DNA from 2 places in the Hoeflea sp. IMCC20628 genome. Region 2 is predicted to be linked to the other one. Evidence: predicted binding sites of a transcription regulator. Region 2 holds the regulator's gene; the other holds the start of a gene.
What was found. Region 2 encodes HrcA, which represses chaperone genes, less so after heat shock. Its sites were predicted from a motif close to GTTAGCACTCNCNNNNNGNGAGTGCTAAC; they were not measured.
Positions count from the first base shown of each region.

Region 1: the regulator HrcA is predicted to act here: its motif matches at 4,783-4,811, upstream of groES (co-chaperone GroES).

Region 1 covers NZ_CP011479.1:3,160,041-3,170,154, reverse strand. Annotated here, with positions in the region: gene hisG (ATP phosphoribosyltransferase) at 1-481, shown strand, start outside; gene IMCC20628_RS14995 (hypothetical protein) at 748-1,065, shown strand; gene IMCC20628_RS14990 (DoxX family protein) at 1,130-1,558, opposite strand; gene IMCC20628_RS14985 (hypothetical protein) at 1,760-2,206, opposite strand; gene IMCC20628_RS25150 (hypothetical protein) at 2,442-2,618, opposite strand; gene groL (chaperonin GroEL) at 2,704-4,350, opposite strand; gene groES (co-chaperone GroES) at 4,421-4,717, opposite strand; gene IMCC20628_RS14970 (TIGR01459 family HAD-type hydrolase) at 4,964-5,812, shown strand; gene IMCC20628_RS14965 (bifunctional riboflavin kinase/FAD synthetase) at 5,835-6,824, shown strand; gene IMCC20628_RS14960 (SDR family oxidoreductase) at 6,821-7,540, shown strand; gene IMCC20628_RS14955 (SDR family NAD(P)-dependent oxidoreductase) at 7,537-8,289, shown strand; gene ileS (isoleucine--tRNA ligase) at 8,543-10,114, shown strand, end outside.
Region 2 covers NZ_CP011479.1:3,994,857-4,004,970, reverse strand. Annotated here, with positions in the region: gene hemW (radical SAM family heme chaperone HemW) at 1-984, opposite strand, end outside; gene IMCC20628_RS18770 (non-canonical purine NTP pyrophosphatase) at 960-1,613, opposite strand; gene rph (ribonuclease PH) at 1,620-2,345, opposite strand; gene hrcA (heat-inducible transcriptional repressor HrcA) at 2,540-3,625, shown strand; gene grpE (nucleotide exchange factor GrpE) at 3,741-4,394, shown strand; gene IMCC20628_RS18750 (trimeric intracellular cation channel family protein) at 4,446-5,081, shown strand; gene IMCC20628_RS18745 (adenosine kinase) at 5,102-6,094, opposite strand; partial or broken gene IMCC20628_RS18740 (AAA family ATPase) at 6,136-6,710, opposite strand; gene mutS (DNA mismatch repair protein MutS) at 6,789-9,539, opposite strand; gene IMCC20628_RS18730 (NADP-dependent malic enzyme) at 9,696-10,114, shown strand, end outside.

The DNA.
Region 1 (10,114 bases), 830 kb from region 2:
AGATCTGGTGCGCGAAAGCCTCGCTCGCGCCGATGAGCGCGTGGAAATTGCCGCCCGCCTCGGCTTCGGCAATGCTGATGTGGTGGTTGCAGTGCCTGACATCTGGAAGGATGTCGACACCATGGCCGATCTTGGCGATGTCGCGGCTGATTTCCGCGCCCGCCATGGCCGCAGGCTTGCAATTGCCACCAAATACTGGCGGCTGACGCAGAGTTTCTTCTCCACCCGTCACGGCATCCAGCTCTACCGCATCGTGGAAAGCCTGGGCGCCACCGAAGGTGCGCCGGCATCAGGTGCTGCCGACATCATCGTTGACATCACCTCGACCGGATCGACACTGACCGCCAATCACTTGCGGGTTCTGTCTGACGGCGTGATCCTGAGATCCGAGGCCTGCCTGGTTCGCGCCCGCAAGCCCGAACATGATCAGGATCCGCGCATGGCCGCGATCCTCAAAGCCGTACGCGGCGCCGTCGCCTGAGCGGTTTGCCGGTCCGTGCGCCATCTGCGTCTGGTTATATTTAGGTCAAGACGGAAATAGTGTTCGCGCGATCAGCCGGGATCTTGCGTTTTCCGTAAACTGAGCCAAGATGACGGAACCCGGGACAGACCCGGCCTGCACGCGTCCTTCGTCCTTGACCAGTTGGCACTGATCCGGGCGAACGGCTCCGCCAACCACAAAGCCGTTTCTCCACCGGTTCAGCCTCGTCCCAGGCTTCGGGATGGTTTTGGATTTTGGTGATTCCCATGCAATTTTCTGTTGGTGCAGTGATCTTTCTGTCGTCGATGCTCTTGCTTGCCATCCTGGCGCGGCTGGCCGCCAGCAATCCTAATGCGGCGGTGCTTCGGGGGGATCTGTTACCTGCATTGTTGTCAGTGCTGGTGACCGGTGGCTTGGTGATCGGGCTTTTAGCGATGGTCTTTGGCGGCGAAAGCTATATGGCATCCCGCCTGGTCGAGATGCTGGTGATCGTCGGTTTTGGCATTGTCGCCTTCTGGGGCATCCGCAAGCTGGTCAACCGTATGCCGGCTGGTCAGTTCACGGACCATGTGCAGACCGAATAGCAAAAAAGCCCGGCGTGGTGACACGCCGGGCTATGGATTGAGCCAAAAGGCTTGTGGTTTTAACTCAGGCCGCCTTGCGGCGCGCGTCGATCGACCATGCGCCAGCGCCCGTCGTGGCGAGCAGGATGTAACCGCCTGCCAGAGTGAAGTTCTTCATCATCATGATCATGTTCAGCGTGTTGATCCAGCCAAGAGCAGCTTCAGGCCAGCCGTCAATGGCGACTGTGCCGGAGTGAAAGACGGCACCGGTGAAAATGCAGAATGCAGCCAGTGCCCAGCCGACGATCTTGGTCTGAAAACCAACAAGAACGGCAAGACCGGCGATGAGCTCGAATGCACCTGCAAGATAGGCAAGCAGAGATGCGGCCGGCAGGCCAGCACCGGAAATCATGCCGGCGGTCGCGGCAGGATCAGCCAGCTTGCCAAAACCGGACATGATGAACATGAAGCTGAGCAGGATGCGGGCGATGAGAAGTGTGAGATTCGTTGACATGGTTGTTTCCTGATTTCAATCTGCCATCAGCCATACCGGTATTTGGGTCGCGCAAATAGATGAACAATGGTGGACGAATTGTTCACATTTTGGTGGCGATTGACGAGGCAGTCGATCAGTCAGGTGGCTATAGGGGTGTTTGGCTGCGGTCCGTTACAATGTCAGGACGTCTGGCCGAGGGATGTTCGCCGGTGACTGTCGTCACTGGCTGTAAGGCTGCGCCTTGTCATTCAGTCTGAATGTAGGGAATACGAAGACGCCATTGATGGCGCCACTGCCGTCATCGGAGAAATTCGAGGATTCGCCGATGCACATCACCGGGACCTGGCTTCCATCGCTGTGAACGATCGTTGTGGAGAAGCAGAACGAGGAGGGGCTCATGGCTGCCACCTCGTAAAGTTCCAGCACATGCTGCCGGTATTGGGAATCATAACACTGCATCAGATTGAACAGCCCGAAATCACCGTCTTCGGAAAGGCCGTGATGGTGACGGGCGGCCGGGCCGAGATGGAATACGCCCGTTGAAAGGTCGGCGGTCCAGCTCTCAATCTGGCAATAATGTGAGAGGAGTTCGTGATCAGGTGCGATGAAGCCCTGCGGCTGCGCGCCAAACCTTGATATGCTGTCCGCTTTTGTAATCTTAAACAATGTCGGCCTCGGCGATACGTGATGAATTCGTGTGCCTGCAATTTCATGTCCGCCCGAGCTGAGCTTCTAGCGCCACTCGGGTAGACTATGAATAAAGCATTAACTGATCTGACCAACGGCTGGAGGTCGGGAAATATCCGGTGATCAGCATGCCGCATCATTGGGACGTCATGCAGGTACAGGCTTTCGCTGGCTATCAATTAGGTTCAATAAGTCATTTAATCAAACCTATCCTCTATTTTCGGTTAATGGCAAATTCATTAACCAAGTTTAGCAAATTTACTTTAGACATCAAACGTCGGAACGGTTCTGCGACAATTTCATCAGGTCCCGGAATAACAAAAAAGGCGGTCAAATGACCGCCTTGATTGTTTGCACTACGGCCAAAGCCGCATTGCATGATACCGCTCATACCACTGCTTCAGGCCGTTTGCCGGCCTGAAGTTTTGTGGTTCATGGCGAAGCGTTGTGGTCGGTGCAATAAGGCAGAAGCCTTATTACATCATGCCGCCCATTCCGCCCATGCCGCCCATGTCAGGCATGCCGCCGCCGCCGCCGGAATCCTTCTTCGGGATTTCGGCAATCATGGCTTCGGTGGTGATCAGCAGCGAAGCAACCGAAGCTGCATTCTGCAGGGCTGTGCGAACAACCTTGACCGGATCGACGATACCCATGGCAATCATGTCGCCATATTCGGACGTCTGGGCGTTGTAACCCCAGTTTTCTTCGTCCTTTTCAAGGATCTTGCCAACCACGATCGAAGCTTCGTCGCCTGCGTTTTCAGCAATCTGGCGAACCAGCGACTGCAGGGCACGGCGAACGATGTTGATGCCAGCTTCCTGGTCCTGATTTGCACCCTTGGAGGTGATCTTCACGGACGAACGCAGCAGCGCGGTGCCGCCGCCGGCAACGATGCCTTCCTGAACGGCAGCGCGGGTAGCGTTGAGCGCGTCGTCGACGCGGTCCTTGCGTTCCTTGACTTCCGTTTCAGTTGCACCACCGACGCGGATGATGGCAACGCCACCAGCCAGCTTGGCAAGGCGTTCCTGCAACTTTTCCTTGTCGTAGTCAGACGTAGTTTCTTCGATCTGAGCCTTGATCTGTGTGATCCGGCCTTCGATTTCAGTCTTCTTGCCAGCGCCATCAACGATGGTGGTGGTTTCCTTGGTGATCGACACCTTCTTGGCGCGGCCCAGCATTTCCAGGGTAACGTTTTCGAGCTTGATGCCGATGTCTTCGGAAATCACCTGACCGCCGGTCAGGATGGCGATGTCTTCGAGCATTGCCTTGCGGCGATCACCGAAGCCAGGAGCCTTGACGGCAGCAATCTTCAGGCCGCCACGCAGCTTGTTGACCACGAGCGTAGCAAGAGCTTCGCCTTCAACGTCTTCCGAGATGATGAGCAGTGGCTTGGAAGTCTGCACAACAGCTTCGAGCACAGGCAGCATGGCCTGAAGGTTCGAAAGCTTCTTCTCATGGAGAAGGATGTAGACGTCTTCAAGTTCGGCCAGCATCTTGTCTGGGTTGGTCACGAAGTAAGGCGACAGGTAGCCGCGGTCGAACTGCATGCCTTCGACAACTTCGAGTTCGCTTTCAGCGGTCTTGGCTTCTTCGACGGTGATGACACCCTCGTTGCCGACCTTCTGCATAGCTTCGGCAATGTCCTTGCCGATCTGGGATTCGCCGTTGGCGGAGATCGTTCCGACCTGTTCGACTTCAGCCGAGGTCTTGATCTTCTTGGCCTTCTTCTGAAGGTCGGCGATGACTTCAGTCACAGCCATATCGATGCCGCGCTTGAGGTCCATCGGGTTCATGCCGGCAGCAACAGCCTTGCCGCCTTCGCGGACAATAGCCTGGGCCAGCACGGTTGCCGTGGTGGTGCCGTCGCCGGCGATGTCGTTGGTCTTCGATGCGACTTCACGCACCATCTGTGCGCCCATGTTCTCGAACTTGTCTTCCAGTTCGATTTCCTTGGCGACGGTGACGCCGTCCTTGGTGATGCGGGGTGAGCCGAAGGACTTGTCGATGATGACGTTACGGCCCTTGGGGCCCAGCGTTACCTTGACGGCATCAGCCAGAATGTCGACGCCGCGCAGCATTTTCTCGCGGGCGGTACGACCGAATTTTACTTCTTTAGCAGCCATTTAACTTAACTCCCGGGCCTGAGGCCCATCGTGTTGAGGCAGATTGGATTTGTTCAGGCGGAATTTCGGCTTAGCCGAGGACGCCCATGATGTCGCTTTCCTTCATGATCAGAAGGTCTTCGCCATCAAGCTTGATTTCAGTGCCGGACCATTTGCCGAACAGCACGCGGTCGCCGGACTTGACGTCGAGCGGCACAAGTTTGCCGGCTTCGTCGCGGATGCCGGAACCGATGGCGATGATTTCGCCTTCCTGCGGCTTTTCCTTGGCGGTATCAGGAATGATGATGCCACCCTTTGTTTTTTCTTCGGACTCAACACGACGAACGACAACGCGGTCGTGGAGGGGACGGAACGTGGTTTTTGCCATTGTCTATATTCCTTGATCGAATGACAGAAGCAACTGAGGCCTCATTTGGGCCTCACGGAGATGAAGCTGGCACTCACCTCTGTCGAGTGCTAGCGAAGCCGAGATAAGAGCGCAGAGACCAAGAGTCAAGATATTGGAGAGCATTGCAGCTTGATGTTTTTGCGCCCAGGGCGCAATTTTCCGGCGGGGACTTGTATTCGGAGGCAAGCTGGGCGACATCGGTGGGCTGAAAAGGAACCAGCCGCAATGCCACGCAGAATTACCGACCTTGATCAGTTGACCGATCGCGCCGACGTTCTGTTGTGCGATGTATGGGGTGTCATCCATAATGGCGTCAATCCGTTTCTTTTGTCAGTGGAGGCCTTGAAGTCCGCCCGCGCCCGCGGCCAGACGGTCATTCTGATCACCAATTCACCACGGCCTGCGAACGATGTGATCCGTCAGTTTGATACCATCGGTGTCGATCCGGACTGCTGGGATGACATTGTGACGTCAGGCGACGTGACCCGTCGACTGGTTCAGGATGCGCCGCGCGCCATCTATTTTCTCGGACCTGAGCGGGATATGCCATTGGTCGATGGACTGGATATCGATCTGGTTGAGGCTGGTGCCGCCGACGCCGTGCTGTGCACCGGACTTCTCAATGACGAGGAAGAGACTGCCGACGATTACCGGGCCTTGCTGGCAGGGTTTCAGGCCCGTGGCCTGCCGTTTATCTGCGCCAATCCTGATCGTGAAGTCGAGCGCGGCGACCGTCTGGTTCCTTGCGCCGGAGCCCTGGCTGATCTTTATGTAAAGCTCGGCGGCCAAACCCGGATCGCCGGCAAACCACATGCGCCTATTTATATTGAAGCCATGGCGCGGGCGCGCGCCTTGCGCGGCGACGTCGATCTGGGGCGCACCCTGGCCATAGGCGATGGTGTCACCACCGATATTCGGGGCGCACTGGACAATGGCATCGACGCTATATTCATTGCCCGCGGGATCCACGCGCGCCAATATATCGACGGCCGCAGTACCGACGAGGCGCGGCTGAATTCCTTCCTGGACACAGCAGGAGTTGCCCCGGCTTACTGGATGGAATGGCTTGCCTGAGCGGCGCCAGGTGAGGAACACGATGGCGCAACGGTTCCATGATGTCGAAAGCTTCCCGGACGAACTTAAGGGCGGCGTCGTGGCTATCGGCAATTTTGACGGCGTGCATCGTGGACATCAGGCGGTTCTGGCGCGCGCCACCGAAGCATCGCAAGCATTGGGCGTTTCGGCGGTCGTGCTCACCTTCGAGCCGCATCCGCGAACAGTCTTTCGTCCAGAGCAACCGGTCTTCCGCTTGACCCCAGCGCCAATGAAAGCCGCCATCCTCGGGCAGCTCGGCTTTGATGCCGTGGTGGAGCAGCCCTTCGACAAGGCCTTTTCCGCCCAAAGCGCGGAAGAGTTTGTCACCGCCATCCTGTGCAACCAGCTTGGCGTACGTCATGTCTTCACCGGCTATGATTTTCATTTCGGCAAGGGGCGTGAAGGCAATCCGGACTTTCTGATGAAGGCCGGAGACAGACATGGATTTGATGTCACCCTGATTGAGCAATTCCAGGATGAAAACGCCGAGGTGGTTTCGTCGAGCCGCATCCGCGCGGCGCTGGCGCTTGGCGATGTCGCTGAAGCTGCCGGATTGCTCGGCTATCGCTATGCAATCTCCTCCGAAGTGCTTCACGGCAAGAAACTGGGCCGCACACTGGGCTATCCGACCGCGAATATGTCGTTGCCGCCGGAAACGACCTTGCTGCCCGGAATCTACGCAGTCCGGTTCCGCAAGGCTGACGGAACAGTTTACGACGGCGTGGCAAGTTTTGGCCGTCGACCAACCGTTGACGATGACAACGCTGCATTGGTTCTTGAAACGGTGCTGTTCGATTTTTCCGGCGATCTCTACGGCGAGACATGCACGGTCTCGTTTGTCTCGAGGCTTCGTGGCGAGGAAAAGTTCGATGGACTGGATGAGTTGGTGGCGCAGATGAAGATCGACGAGGCCGAAGCGCGTGCTGTTCTGGGGCACCTGACGCCGCTGTCTCCGCTGGATCGGGCCATGACATTTGAGCCCGCAGGATGATCGGCGCCAAGCCGCGCCGCATTCTGATTACCGGCGGAAATACCGGCCTGGGGCTGGCGCTGGCAAAGAAATTGTCACGTCGCCACAGTCTGCTTCTGTCCGGGCGCAAATCTCAAGCCGACGTCGCGGACATGCTGCCGCAGGGCGCCGGATATGTCGTTGCCGACCAGAATGATCCGCAGCTTTCGGCTCAGGCACTGGTCAATGGTATTCGCGATCACGGCTGGGACGGTCTCGACAATGTGGTGCTTAATGCCGGTACCGGAATAGCGCCACTCAACGGCATCGACAGCACCGAGGCAATTCGCCAGACCCTCGATGTCAATCTTCTTTCGGCCATCCTGCAGGCGCGGGCTCTTTTTCCTTTGCTCAAGAAATCCAAGGGAACCCTGACATTGATCGGTTCTGTTGCCCGTTCCGGCTCGGCGACGATTCCAGTCTATGCCGCCTCCAAGGCAGGCTTGCACGGACTGGCCCGCGCACTGCGGTCGGAGTGGAAGGGGCAGGTGTCGGTTCAGGTTCTGCATCCTGGTGCGGCGAAAACTGACATGCATGACAAGGCCGGTTATGATCCCGGCCGCATGCGGTCGGTGTTTCTCGAAGCCGATGATGTGGCGGCGATGATGGCTTCGGCCATTGCCGCGCGCCGGTCTCCCGTCAATTTGTCCTGGGTGCGCTATCTCAATGGTGGCGCCTTTACGGGGAGGCGGCTGTGATCCGGGCTTCAAAGCGTGCGCTTGTTACCGGAGGCAGTTCCGGGCTGGGTGCAGCAACTGTCGGCTGGCTGTTGGCCAACGGCTATGATGCGGTCGTGCTGGATCGCGATACGCCGCAATTGACCAGTGGACCGGTTGATTTCGTTCAGTGTGATCTGACCAGCCGCGACCAGCTTGACCGGATCATGCCCAGACTTGTGGATTCCGGTCCCTATGATCTGGTTGTCCTCAATGCCGGAATCAACGCCACTGGCCGGTTCGAGACATTGTCCGCTCAGGCGCATATTGATCTGCTGCGCGTCAACACCGAAGCACCAATGGTGATCACGGCCAGTCTGTTCGCGGCCGACGCACTTGCACCCGGTGCGGCAATGGTCTTTGTCTCGTCGCTGTCGCATTTCACAGGCTATCCGGGTGCTGCCAGCTATGCCGCCTCCAAAGATGCGCTGGCGATCTATGCCAAGAGCATGCGCAAACTGGCCAAAACCAAAGGCGTGACGATTACTGTGGCATTTCCGGGTCCCCTGCGCACCGATCATGCCGAAACGCACGCGCCGCAAGGCGCAGATGCCAGCAAACGCATGGCTCCGGACCTGGCGGCAAGCCTCATCATGGCTGACGTGCTTGCGGGCAGGAAGACATCAATTCCCGGTTTGCCAAACCGGGCTATTGCATTCACGGGCAGGATTTTACCCAAGCCGGTGACGGCTTTGATGCGACGATTGATTTATGATCGGCTCAAGTCTTGAGGGCAGGAACCTGAACATGAAGCATTTGCGGCACGCAATGTTCTTTTCATGCAGCGCAAAAACCAGTATGAACCCGACCCATGACCACGGTTGTCCCGATCACAGGCTCGCCGCCGATACGAATTATGGTCCCGGTTTCCCGCTGAGCAGAGCTCGCAGGAGACCGGGCATTTTGGCGTGAACTCCGCGTCCGCTTCCGAATTCTTCGATACTATGTCCACCACGGGCCATTGGCCCAAAAGATTGCGACACCATGACCGACACCAACGACAAGCTCGATTACTCCAAGACGCTCAATCTGCCTGAAACCGAATTCCCGATGCGCGGCGGCCTTCCCAAGATGGAGCCCGAACTGGTTGCCCGTTGGCAGGAAATGCGGCTTTACGACAAGCTGCGTGAAACCTCCGCCGGACGTCCCAAATACGTGCTGCATGACGGCCCGCCCTACGCCAACGGCAACATCCATATCGGCCATGCGCTCAACAAGATCCTCAAGGACGTCATCACCCGCTCGTTCCAGATGCGCGGATTTGATTCCAATTATGTGCCGGGATGGGATTGCCACGGTCTGCCGATCGAATGGAAGATCGAGGAAGAGAACTACCGCTCCAAGGGCAAGGAAAAGCCGGACCTGAAAGATCCTGCTGCGATGCTGGAATTCCGCAAGGAATGCCGCAACTGGGCCCAGCATTGGGTTGATGTGCAGTCCGAGGAGTTCAAGCGTCTCGGCATCGAGGGCGATTTCGACAATCCCTACAAGACCATGGATTTCCACGCCGAAGCGCGGATCGCCGGTGAACTGCTGAAGATCGCCAAATCAGGCCAGCTTTATCGCGGTTCCAAGCCGATCATGTGGTCGGTGGTCGAACGCACGGCTTTGGCCGAGGCCGAGGTCGAGTATCAAGTGGTTGAGAGTGACACGATCTGGGTGAAGTTCCCGATTGCGTCTGGTGGTTCGAGCGAATTTGCCGACGCCGCCGTGGTTATCTGGACGACGACCCCCTGGACCATCCCCGGCAACCGTGCTGTCTCATTCTCCACCCGCATCGGCTACGGCCTTTATGAGGTCACTGCAGCGGAGAATGATTTCGGTCCGCAAGCGGGCGAGAGACTGATCTTTGCCGATGCACTGGCTGAAGAATGTTTCGCCAAGGCCAAGCTTCAGTACAAACGCTTCTCCGACGTCAACTCCAGCGATCTGGAAGGCATGGTCTGCGCTCACCCGCTCAAGGGCCTCGGCGGCGGCTACGAGTTTGGCGTTCCGCTGATCGCCGGTGATCACGTCACCGATGATGCTGGTACCGGCTTTGTCCACACCGCGCCCGGCCATGGTCGCGAAGACTTTGAAGCCTGGATGGATGCCGCGCGTGACATCGAGGCCCGCGGCATCTCGTCAGCTATCCCGTTCACCGTCGATGACGCCGGCTTCTACACCAAGGATGTACCGGGTCTGGGACCGGACCGCGAAGGCGGGCCGGCACGGGTGATCGATGACAAGGGCAAGAAGGGCGACGCCAATCAGGCCGTGATCACTGCGCTGATCGAGGCCGGCAATCTGTTTGCTCGAGGCCGTATCAAGCATGACTATCCGCATTCCTGGCGGTCAAAGAAGCCGATCATCTTCCGCAACACGCCGCAATGGTTTGTCTACATGGACAAGGATTTCGGCGACGGCACCACGCTTCGGTCGCGTGCGCTGAAAGGCATCGAGGACACCCGTTTCGTGCCGGCCGCCGGACAGAACCGCCTGCGCGGCATGATCGAGGACCGGCCCGACTGGGTGCTGTCGCGCCAGCGCGCCTGGGGCGTGCCGATCTGCGTCTTC
Region 2 (10,114 bases):
TTCGCTGGTCTCGACCATGCCGTGCCCATTTTGCGCCACCAGCTCCAGCCATTTTTCCGGCATGCGTTCGGTGGCCGTGGCGATCTTACCGGCGCTCGTTGTCAGCCGTCCATGCGCACCGGGACCAATCCCGACATAATCGCCATAGCGCCAATAGGTCAGGTTATGCCGGCTTTCGGCGCCGGGCTGGGCATGGTTTGAGACTTCATAGGCAGGCATGCCGTGGTCTTCGCAGACGCTGCGGGTCAGCTCATAGAGTTCCGCAGACAATTCGCCATCCGGCACGATCAGCTTGCCGGCCTTGTGCAACCCGTAAAACGGCGTGCCTTCCTCGATCGTCAGCTGATACAGCGACAAATGATCGGCGGCGAGCGATATGGCTTCCTTGAGCTCCAGCGCCCAGGTCTGCGCCGTTTGGTCGGGTCGGGCGTAGATCAGGTCAAACGACATGCGCGGAAAGATGTCGCGCGCCAGACCAATGGCTTTCAGCGCGTCGGCGCGGTCATGCAGCCGACCCAGTCGCTTGAGATCGGGATCATTGAGCGCCTGCACGCCCATCGACACGCGGTTGACGCCGGCTTCGCGGTAGCCACGGAAGCGGCCCGCCTCGACGCTCGACGGATTGGCTTCCAGCGTGATCTCGATCCCGTCGGGCACCATCCAAGCTGCGCGCACCGCGTCCAGAATGGCTGCCACTGTGTCAGGCGCCATCAGCGATGGTGTGCCGCCGCCGAAAAACATGCTTGTGACTACGCGCGGCCCGGAAATCTCGCGCATCGCCGCGATCTCCTGGCTGAATGCCCGGATATAGGCCTGCTGGTCGACGCCGGCATGGCGGACATGGCTGTTGAAATCGCAATAGGGGCATTTTGCGGCGCAGAACGGCCAATGCAGATAAACCCCGAAACCGGGCTTGCCGGTGTCGGGAGCGATTGCGTCGGTGAGCAGGGAAGCCGCGCTCACGTGGCCGGTACGCCGAGGCATTGCTCCGCAAACAGTTTAAACGCCTTCGCGCGGTGTGAAAGCGCGGTCGCCTGACCGGGCTTCCAGCCGTGCTTTTCCTCGGCCGGCATCTCGCCGAATGTCCGTGTGTGGCCATCAGGACGGAACACAGGATCGTAGCCGAAACCGAGGCTGCCGCGTGGCGGCCAGACCAGAACGCCCGGTGCTTCGCCACGATAGAAGCTGACTTCGCCTTCGGGCGTGGCCAGGCACAGCACACTGACAAACCGCCCGGTGCGTTTTGCCTCAGTGTCGGCACCGCGGGCCTTGAGTGCATCTTCGACCTTTTGCATGGCGACCATGAAATCGCGGCTGCCATCATCAAGCGTCGCCCAGTCGGCGGTGTAGACGCCAGGGGCGCCGTCCAGTGCATCCACCATCAGCCCGGAATCATCCGACAGCGCGATCAGGCCCGAGGCTTTTGCCGAAGCAAGCGCCTTGGTCGCGGCATTGGCCTCAAACGTGTCGCCGGTTTCCTCAGGCTCGGCCAGGCCCAGTTCAGCCGCCGAGGTGACCTCGACGCCAAACGGGCCGCACAGATCGCGGAATTCGGAGATCTTGCCGGCGTTGTGGCTGGCGACCAGGATCTTGGTGAGCGTCAGGTTGGACATGGTGAATTACAGCGGTCCGGAGACCGTCGCCTTCTGCATGGCGACCAGATCGGCAATGCCGTTCTTGGCCAGTTCCAGCAGTTCCAGAAGCTGGTCCTGCGTAAACGGTTCGGCCTCGGCCGTGCCCTGGATTTCGACAATGCCGCCAGAGCCGGTCATGACGAAATTGGCGTCGGTCTCGGCTGCCGAATCCTCGAGATAGTCAAGATCAATCACCGGCTGCGAGGCGAAGATGCCGCAAGACACGGCGGCGACATGATCCTTGAGCACCCGTTCGACCTTGATCATCGAGCGTTCTTCCATCCACTTCAGGCAATCATGCAGCGCAATCCATGCGCCGGTGATGGCTGCCGTTCTGGTGCCGCCATCGGCCTGGATGACATCGCAATCGACTGTGATCTGGCGTTCGCCGAGCGCTTCGAGATTGACGACAGCACGCAGCGAGCGTCCGATCAGGCGCTGGATTTCGAGCGTCCGGCCACCCTGCTTGCCCGAGGTGGCTTCGCGGCGCATGCGGTCGCCGGTCGAGCGCGGCAACATGCCGTATTCGGCTGTGACCCAGCCCTTGCCGCCATTGCGCAACCACGGTGGAACCCGCTCTTCGAGACTGGCGGTGCACAGCACATGGGTGTCGCCGAATTTGACCAGGCAGGAGCCCTCGGCATGCTTGGATACGTTGCGGTCAAAGCTGACTGCCCGCATCTTGTCTAACTTCCGGCCTGATGGACGCATCATGTCTCTCCTGATTCCAATATTGCCGCCTTCTATCGGCGCGGACGCCATCATGCAAAGAAAAACCGCCTGCAACAGAGGCTGCGTGCGCCCCCGGCTCAGGCTCTCGCTTTGCATTACCCCTTTCGTGCGGGCGCTCAACCCCCTATGTTCTACGTAAAGGCAGCGCCAGAGGCAGCCTTGAGGACACGGTTATGACCATGAACACGCCATCCATATCGACGGACCTTTCCGGAGCGCTTGATGAGCGCTCGCGGGAGATTTTTCGCGCGCTTGTGGAAAGCTATATGGAATCGGGTGATCCGCTCGGCTCACGCAGCCTGTCGCGGATGCTGCCGATGGCCCTGTCCCCGGCATCAATCCGCAATGTCATGAGTGATCTTGAGGATCTCGGGCTGATTTATGCGCCGCATATCAGCGCCGGACGGTTGCCAACGCATAAGGGCCTGCGTTTTTTTGTCGATGCCTTCATGCAGGTTGGCGACCTGCAGCCTGACATGCGCGAGACGATCGAGCGTCAGGTGCGCTCTGAAGACACGAGCAGACCGGTGGAAACACTTCTCACCGAGGCGAGCCAGATGCTGTCGGGCATGACCCGCGGCGCTGGCCTGGTGATTGCTGCCAAGCAGGATGCCACCATCCGCCACATCGAGTTCATCCGGCTTGATCCGAAGCGGGCGCTTGTGGTGCTGGTCGGCGGCAATGACCAGGTCGAAAACCGGGTCATGGAGCTGCCGGACGGGGTCACCGCCGGGCAATTGACCGAAGCGTCGAATTTTCTCAACGCCCATCTCGTTGGCCGCACCATCGGCGAAGTGCGCAGCGAACTGGAGCGGATCACCGACGAGGTGCGCTCCGCGCTTGATGTCTTGTCGCGTGATCTGGTCGAGCGCGGCCTGGCTGTCTGGGCCGGAACCCGTGAGGGCGCCGGTGCTGCGCGGCTGATCGTACGTGGACGCGGCAATCTGCTTGAAGGTCTGTCAGCGGGCGAAGAACTCGACCGGCTCCGGCTGCTGTTTGACGAACTGGAGCGCAAGGAGAGCCTGATAGAGCTGATGACGCTTGCCGAAGAGGGGTCCGGCGTCCGCATATTCATCGGTTCCGAGAACAAGCTGTTCTCGTTGTCGGGCTCGTCACTGATCGTCGCGCCCTGGCGTGATGGCGACGACAAGGTGGTCGGCGCGGTCGGCATCATCGGGCCAACCCGGCTCAACTATGCGCGTATCGTCCCGATGGTCGATTATACCGCGCAACTGGTGTCGCGGCTGACGCGCAAATAGCTCCGTGCAAAAATGCAGCAAAATAACCGCGCTATTGCGGGTTAGATCACCCTCGCGGCGGCGCAGGCCTTGATTTTTGCTGCCCGAACTTTCATATGCGGTGCACCTTCTCAATATGATAAAGAACAGTCAGGACACGCACACCATGAGCGATGAAAGCCAGGGCCACGAATACAACAAGCCACAGGCAGACGCCGCCCCGAAGGGTGAAGAGGCCGTCAATCCAGCGCAGGCACAGGAGCTTGACCCGGTAGAGGTGCTCAAGGCCGAAATCCTGGAACTCAGGGACCAGCGGCTGCGCATGGCGGCCGAGATGGAAAACCTGCGCCGCCGGACGGCCCGCGACGTCCGGGATGCGAAAAGCTACGCCATTTCCGGTTTTGCCCGCGATATGCTTCAGGTTTCCGACAATCTTCAGCGCGCGCTGGAAGCGGTGCCCGAACAGGTCGAGGGTGCTGCCGACAATGGCTTGAACAGCCTGGTCGAAGGCGTTGAATTGACCGAACGCGCCATGCTGGCAGCGCTTGAGCGCCATGGCGTTAGCAAGCTGGAGCCGAAGGGTCAGAAGTTCGACCCGAATTATCATCAGGCGATGTATGAAGTTCCGGACCCGAGCGTTGCCAACAACACCGTCGTCGAGGTGGTGCAGCCGGGCTATGTGATCGGCGAGCGTATGCTGCGTCCGGCCATGGTCGGCGTCGCCAAGGGTGGCCCGAAAGAGCTCGCACCTGAGCCTGGCGCCCCGGCCCAAGCTGAAAAAGACGCCTGAGATCAATCCTGCCGGGCTGTTGGGCTCAGTGGCGGACCGGAGAAAACGCCGATGACCCCGCTTGAAGGTCTTGATTACGCCGGTGTTGCGGTTTTTGCCGCCACCGGCGCGCTGGCCGCCTCGCGCAAGCAGCTCGACATGATCGGCTTTGTGTTTCTGGCGGCCGTGACCGGCATTGGCGGCGGCACTTTTCGCGATCTGGTGCTCGGAGCGACCCCGGTGTTCTGGGTTGAAAAGCCTGCCTATCTGCTGGTCTGTGCCGGAGTGGCGGTGATTGTCTACTTCACCGCCCATCTGGTCGAGTCGCGCTACCGGCTGTTGCTGTGGTTTGATGCCGTCGGCATGTCGGCCTATTCGGTGATGGGCGCTGCCAAGGGGCTGGCTGTTTCCGGATCGCCGGTCGTGGCACTTGTCACCGGCATGATGACTGCGACCATGGGCGGCATCCTGCGCGATCTTCTCGCGGGCGAACCTTCGGTGCTGATGCGTCCGGAAATCTATGTCTCCGCAGCCCTTGTCGGCGCCGGCGGCTTTGTTGCCGCCAGCCTGCTCGGAGCGCCGCTACTTGCCGCGTCCGCTGCGGGCGTCATCTTGGCTTTTGCCGTGCGTGGCGGCGCCATCCGCTACAACTGGGCATTCTCGCCCTACCGCTCACGCGCCGGCCGTCCACCTGAAGATGTGATGTAGCACCAGCCGCTGGGCCGGGATCAGATGATCCCGGCGTCGCGTGCCGCGTCAGCCAGTGAAAGCTGCAGCCTCGGGCCGATCTGCTGGATCACCAGCCCGGCTGCGAGACTGCCGAGCTTGCCGCATGTTTCCAGCGATTTGCCATTGGCATAGCCATGCAGGAAGCCCGCGGCATAGAGATCGCCGGCACCGGTGGTGTCGACCACTTCGTCGATGTCGATCGCATCAATGTCATGGCGCTCGTCGCCACGGACAATCACCGAACCATGCTCGGAACGGGTGATGGCAGCAAGCTTGCAGTCCTTGCGCAGCTGCGACACGGCGTGCTCGAAATTGTCGGTCTCGTAGAGCGATTTCACTTCATCGGAATTGGCGAACACGATGTCGATGGTGCCCGAGCGCATCAGCTCGAGAAACTCTTCGCGGTAGCGTCCGACGCAGAATGGATCCGACAGCGTCATCGACATTTCGCGGCCATGCTTGTGACCGATCTCGGCGCAGAGCCGGATGGCATCCTTGGCGCGGGGCGGGTCCCACAGATAGCCTTCGAAATAGGTGACCTTCGCGTCAGCCACCACATCGGATTCAATATCCTCGGGACCAAGTTCGACGCAGGCACCCAGATAGGTGTTCATCGAGCGTTCGCCATCGGGCGTCACGAAGATCATCGAACGTGCGGTCGGCGGGGTGCTTTCCAGCGGCCTGGTTTCGAAATGCACGCCCTGGGCGCGGATATCATGGCTGAAGATCTTGCCGAGCTGGTCTTCCGCAACTTTACCGAAATAGGCCGAGCGACTGCCAAAGCCGGCAATTCCGGCGGCTGTGTTGCCGGCGCTGCCGCCCGAGCTCTCGATTGCCGGTCCCATCTGCGAATACAGCAGTTCGGCACGATCGGCGTCGATCAGGTTCATTGCGCCCTTGATGATGTCGTTGTCGACGAGAAACGCGTCGTCGCAGCGGGCGATGATATCGACAATGGCATTGCCGATGCAAAGGACGTCAAACTTGCTCATGAGGACTCTTGTCAGTTGCGATAGAAGGGTTCACGGCCTTTCTAAAGGTTTTCGCCCGGATTGAAAGGCTGAGACCGGGACAAATCGGCCAGTGTTCGCTGGATAAAGGCCACCCTGTCCGTCACCGGAGCGCGCGGAACCTCGACGAGCGTGTAGCCAGCGGCCTCATAGGCAGCCACATTGGCCGCATGGTCACGAAGCGCGAACTCGAAACCATGCCGTCGGTCGGCGTCGGTCGTAAAAATTTCTTGCCATGGCGGGCAGACGAACACCGGCGTTTCAAATCTCCGCGCTGCTGCAGCCGCGGCCATTGCCTTTGGCACGGGTCGCCCGATCACTGCGCCATAGGCAATGGCTTCGAGAAAGCTCCGGTCAAAAAACACGATTGCATCCGTGGCATCCCCAGCCTGGTCGAATGTCGCGACCGACCGGACAAACAGCAGATCCATGAAGGCAGCCTGATCCAGCCAGGGAAGCGCCGTGCCTTGCGCGGCCAGTTGCTCGGCTACGATCGGCGTCCCACCTCCGGCACGGTGGCGTAGCTCTTAGCGCCAAGGGCTGAGATCAGCGTCGACTTGCCGCCGCCGGATGCGCCGGTGATGACGAATTTCGGCATGAGAGTTCCCGGTCTCAAAATATTGCGCGGTGGCCGGAGGCCTGCCTCACATCATCGGTTGAAGGCGATCCCGGCCTTTCAGTTTTTCCGCTGTTCCGACACCCGCCGTTTTAGTTCGTAAAGCGCTTCCAGCGCATCGCGCGGCGTCATCTCGTCGGGGTTGAGCGTGCTCAGAAGGGCATCGGATTCCGATGGTCCCTTGGCCGGTTTGGCCGGTTCCTTGCGCGCAGGCACCGCAAACAGCGGCAGATCGTCGACCAGCCGCGCTGCCGGGTTTTCGCGTTCGCTGGTTTCCAGCAGCTGCAGCACTTCGCGGGCGCGCGCCACCACCGCATCGGGCAGGCCGGCGAGCCGCGCCACCTGGATGCCGTAGGAGCGGTCGGCAGCACCGGGGCCGACCTCATGCAGGAACACCACTTCGCCCTGCCATTCCTTGACCTTCATGGTGGCGTTGGAAAGCCGCGGCAGTTTTTCCGACAGCGCAGTCAGCTCGTGAAAATGGGTGGCGAACAGACCGCGACTGCGGTTCTCCGCATGCAGATGCTCGACCGCTGCCCAGGCGATCGACAAGCCGTCGAATGTCGCTGTGCCACGGCCGATCTCATCGAGAATGACCAGCGAACGCGGGCTGGCCTGGTTGAGGATCGCTGCCGTCTCGACCATCTCGACCATGAAGGTCGAGCGCCCGCGCGCCAGATCGTCAGACGCGCCGACCCGGGAAAACAACCGGTCAACCGCACCGATATGGGCGCTGCCCGCCGGCACAAAGGACCCCATCTGCGCAAGAATCGCGATCAACGCATTCTGCCGCAGGAATGTCGATTTACCACCCATGTTGGGACCGGTCAGCAGCCAGATCGATCCGCCGTCGTCGCTGTCGCCGGGGGGCGACAGGTCGCAATCATTGGCGACAAACGGCTGTGCAGCCTGGCGCCGCAGTGCCTGCTCGACCACCGGATGCCGCCCGGCTACGATCTCGAAGGCAAGACTGTCATCGACCCGCGGCCGCGCATAGCCCTGCTCGCTGGCGAGTTCGGCCAGCGCTGCGGTCACATCGATCACCGACAGCGCATCCGCCGCGGCCTTGATCGCATCGGCATGGGTGACGACGAGCGCCACCAGATCCTCGAATGCTGCAAGTTCAATGGTCAGCGCTTCGCCGGCGGCATTGGCGATCCTTGTTTCAAGATCAGCCAGTTCGGTTGTGGTGAAGCGCATGGCATTGGCCATGGTCTGGCGATGAATGAACCGCGATTTGGCTTCGGGGCTGTCGGTCAGCGGACCAGCATTCAGTGCCGTCACCTCGATGAAATAGCCAAGCATGTTGTTGTGCTTGATTTTCAGCGAGCGCACGCCGGTCTCTTCGGCGTAGGACAGTTGCAAGCCGGCAATCACTCGGCGCGACTGGTCGCGCAAGGCCCTCAGCTCATCAAGCTCGGCGGAAAATCCCGCCCGGACAAAACCGCCATCGCGCTTGAGCAGCGGCAGTTCATCATGCAGCGTTTGTGTCAGCCGTTCACCGATCTCGCCGGGAAGCGCGCGCAGGGTTTCGAGTGCTGTGGAAAGCTGCTCGGGCGCATCGCCGGAGGCAAACAGCGCGGCGATATCCCTTGCTGCCTTCACACCGGTCAGGATTGCGCCCAGATCCCGCGGGCCGCCGCGGTTGAGCGCCAGCCGCGACAGCGCGCGCGGCATGTCGGAGACACCCTTGAGCGCGCGGCGCAGCGTGTCGGTCAGTGTCTGGTTGGCGATCAGATGGGAAACGCCGTCGAGACGGGCGTTGATGGCGTCCGGATCGGTCAGCGGCGCCATCAGCCATTCGCCGAGCTTGCGGCCGCCGCCGCCGGTAACAGTTCGGTCGATGGATTTGATCAGGCTGCCCTGCCGGTCGCCCGACAGCGTGCGCACCAGTTCGAGATTGGCCCGTGTTGCCGGATCGATGAACATCCGCGCGCCGTCGCGCTCGCGCTCGGGCCGGCCCAGCGGTGGCCGCTCGGAAATCTGGGTTTTTTCCACATAGGCGATCACTGCCGCCGCTGCCGCAAGCTCTGCCCGGCTGTAGCTGCCAAAACCATCGAGCGAGCCAACTTCGAAAAACCGGCTGATCCGGCCTTCGGCTGTGGCGCTGTCAAACAGCACGGCCGGTTGCGGCACCGCCACCCGGCCGATCTGGTCGATCAATGGCCGGAGTTCCGGGTCATGGAAGACGTTCTCCGCAAGGATCAGTTCACTCGGTTCAACCTGGGCTATGTCGGCCAGCAGCCGCGCCGCACGGCTTTCAGCGACATGAAAGGCGCCGGTGGAGATGTCGATCCAGGCCAAGCCATATTGGGCTTCCGCTGATCCCTTGATCCGCGCCAGAGCCATCAGGAAATTTGATTGCGACGGATCGAGCAGCTTGTCCTCGGTCAGCGTTCCCGGCGTCACCAGCCGGGTGACGTCGCGCCGCACAACCGATTTGGCGCCGCGTTTCTTGGCTTCCGCCGGGTCCTCGGTCTGCTCGCAGACGGCCACCCGGAATCCCAGCGAAATCAGTTTCTGCAGATAGTCGTCGGCCGCGTGGACAGGCACGCCGCACATCGGAATATCCTGCCCCAGATGCTGGCCACGCTTGGTCAGCGTGATGCCGAGCGCGCGCGACGCGTCAGCGGCATCCTCGAAGAACAGCTCGTAGAAATCGCCCATCCGGTAAAACAGCAGCGAATCCGGATTGTTGGCCTTGATCTCGATGAATTGCTCCATCATCGGCGTCGCCGTAGCGCGGCTTTCGGCTGTCGCGAGTTGGGCGGTCGTCAGTATGGCGGGGTTTAACGGAGATTCGGCGTTCAAGAGGAAATGCCTGCCTTGTTTTCAATCGTTTGCGATGTAAGCTCCACCGGATGCCCGGCTTTAAAGGCCGTGCCAACCACCCTAACGGTGGGATGAGGACAAAGACAACAGGTACGAGGCGCCATACACAAGGTCGCCCACAACGGGATGGATAATATGCCAGGGACGGACAAGACAGATCGCTCGATTTCAGCTGTGACCGATCAGGAGGCGCTGGATTTCCACGCCCGCGGACGGCCAGGCAAGCTTGAAATCAACCCGACGAAACCGATGGCGACGCAGCGCGACCTGTCGCTGGCCTATTCGCCCGGCGTAGCGGTGCCGGTCAAGGCAATCGCCGAGGATCCCTCCCGCGCCTATGATTACACGGCCAAGGGCAACATGGTGGCGGTGATCACCAATGGCACCGCCATTTTGGGAATGGGCAATCTCGGCGCACTTGCCTCCAAGCCGGTGATGGAAGGCAAGGCGGTGCTGTTCAAGCGCTTCGCCGATGTTGATTCCATTGATCTGGAAGTCGACACCGAAAATGTCGACGAATTCATCAACTGCGTGCGGTTTCTCGGCCCCAGCTT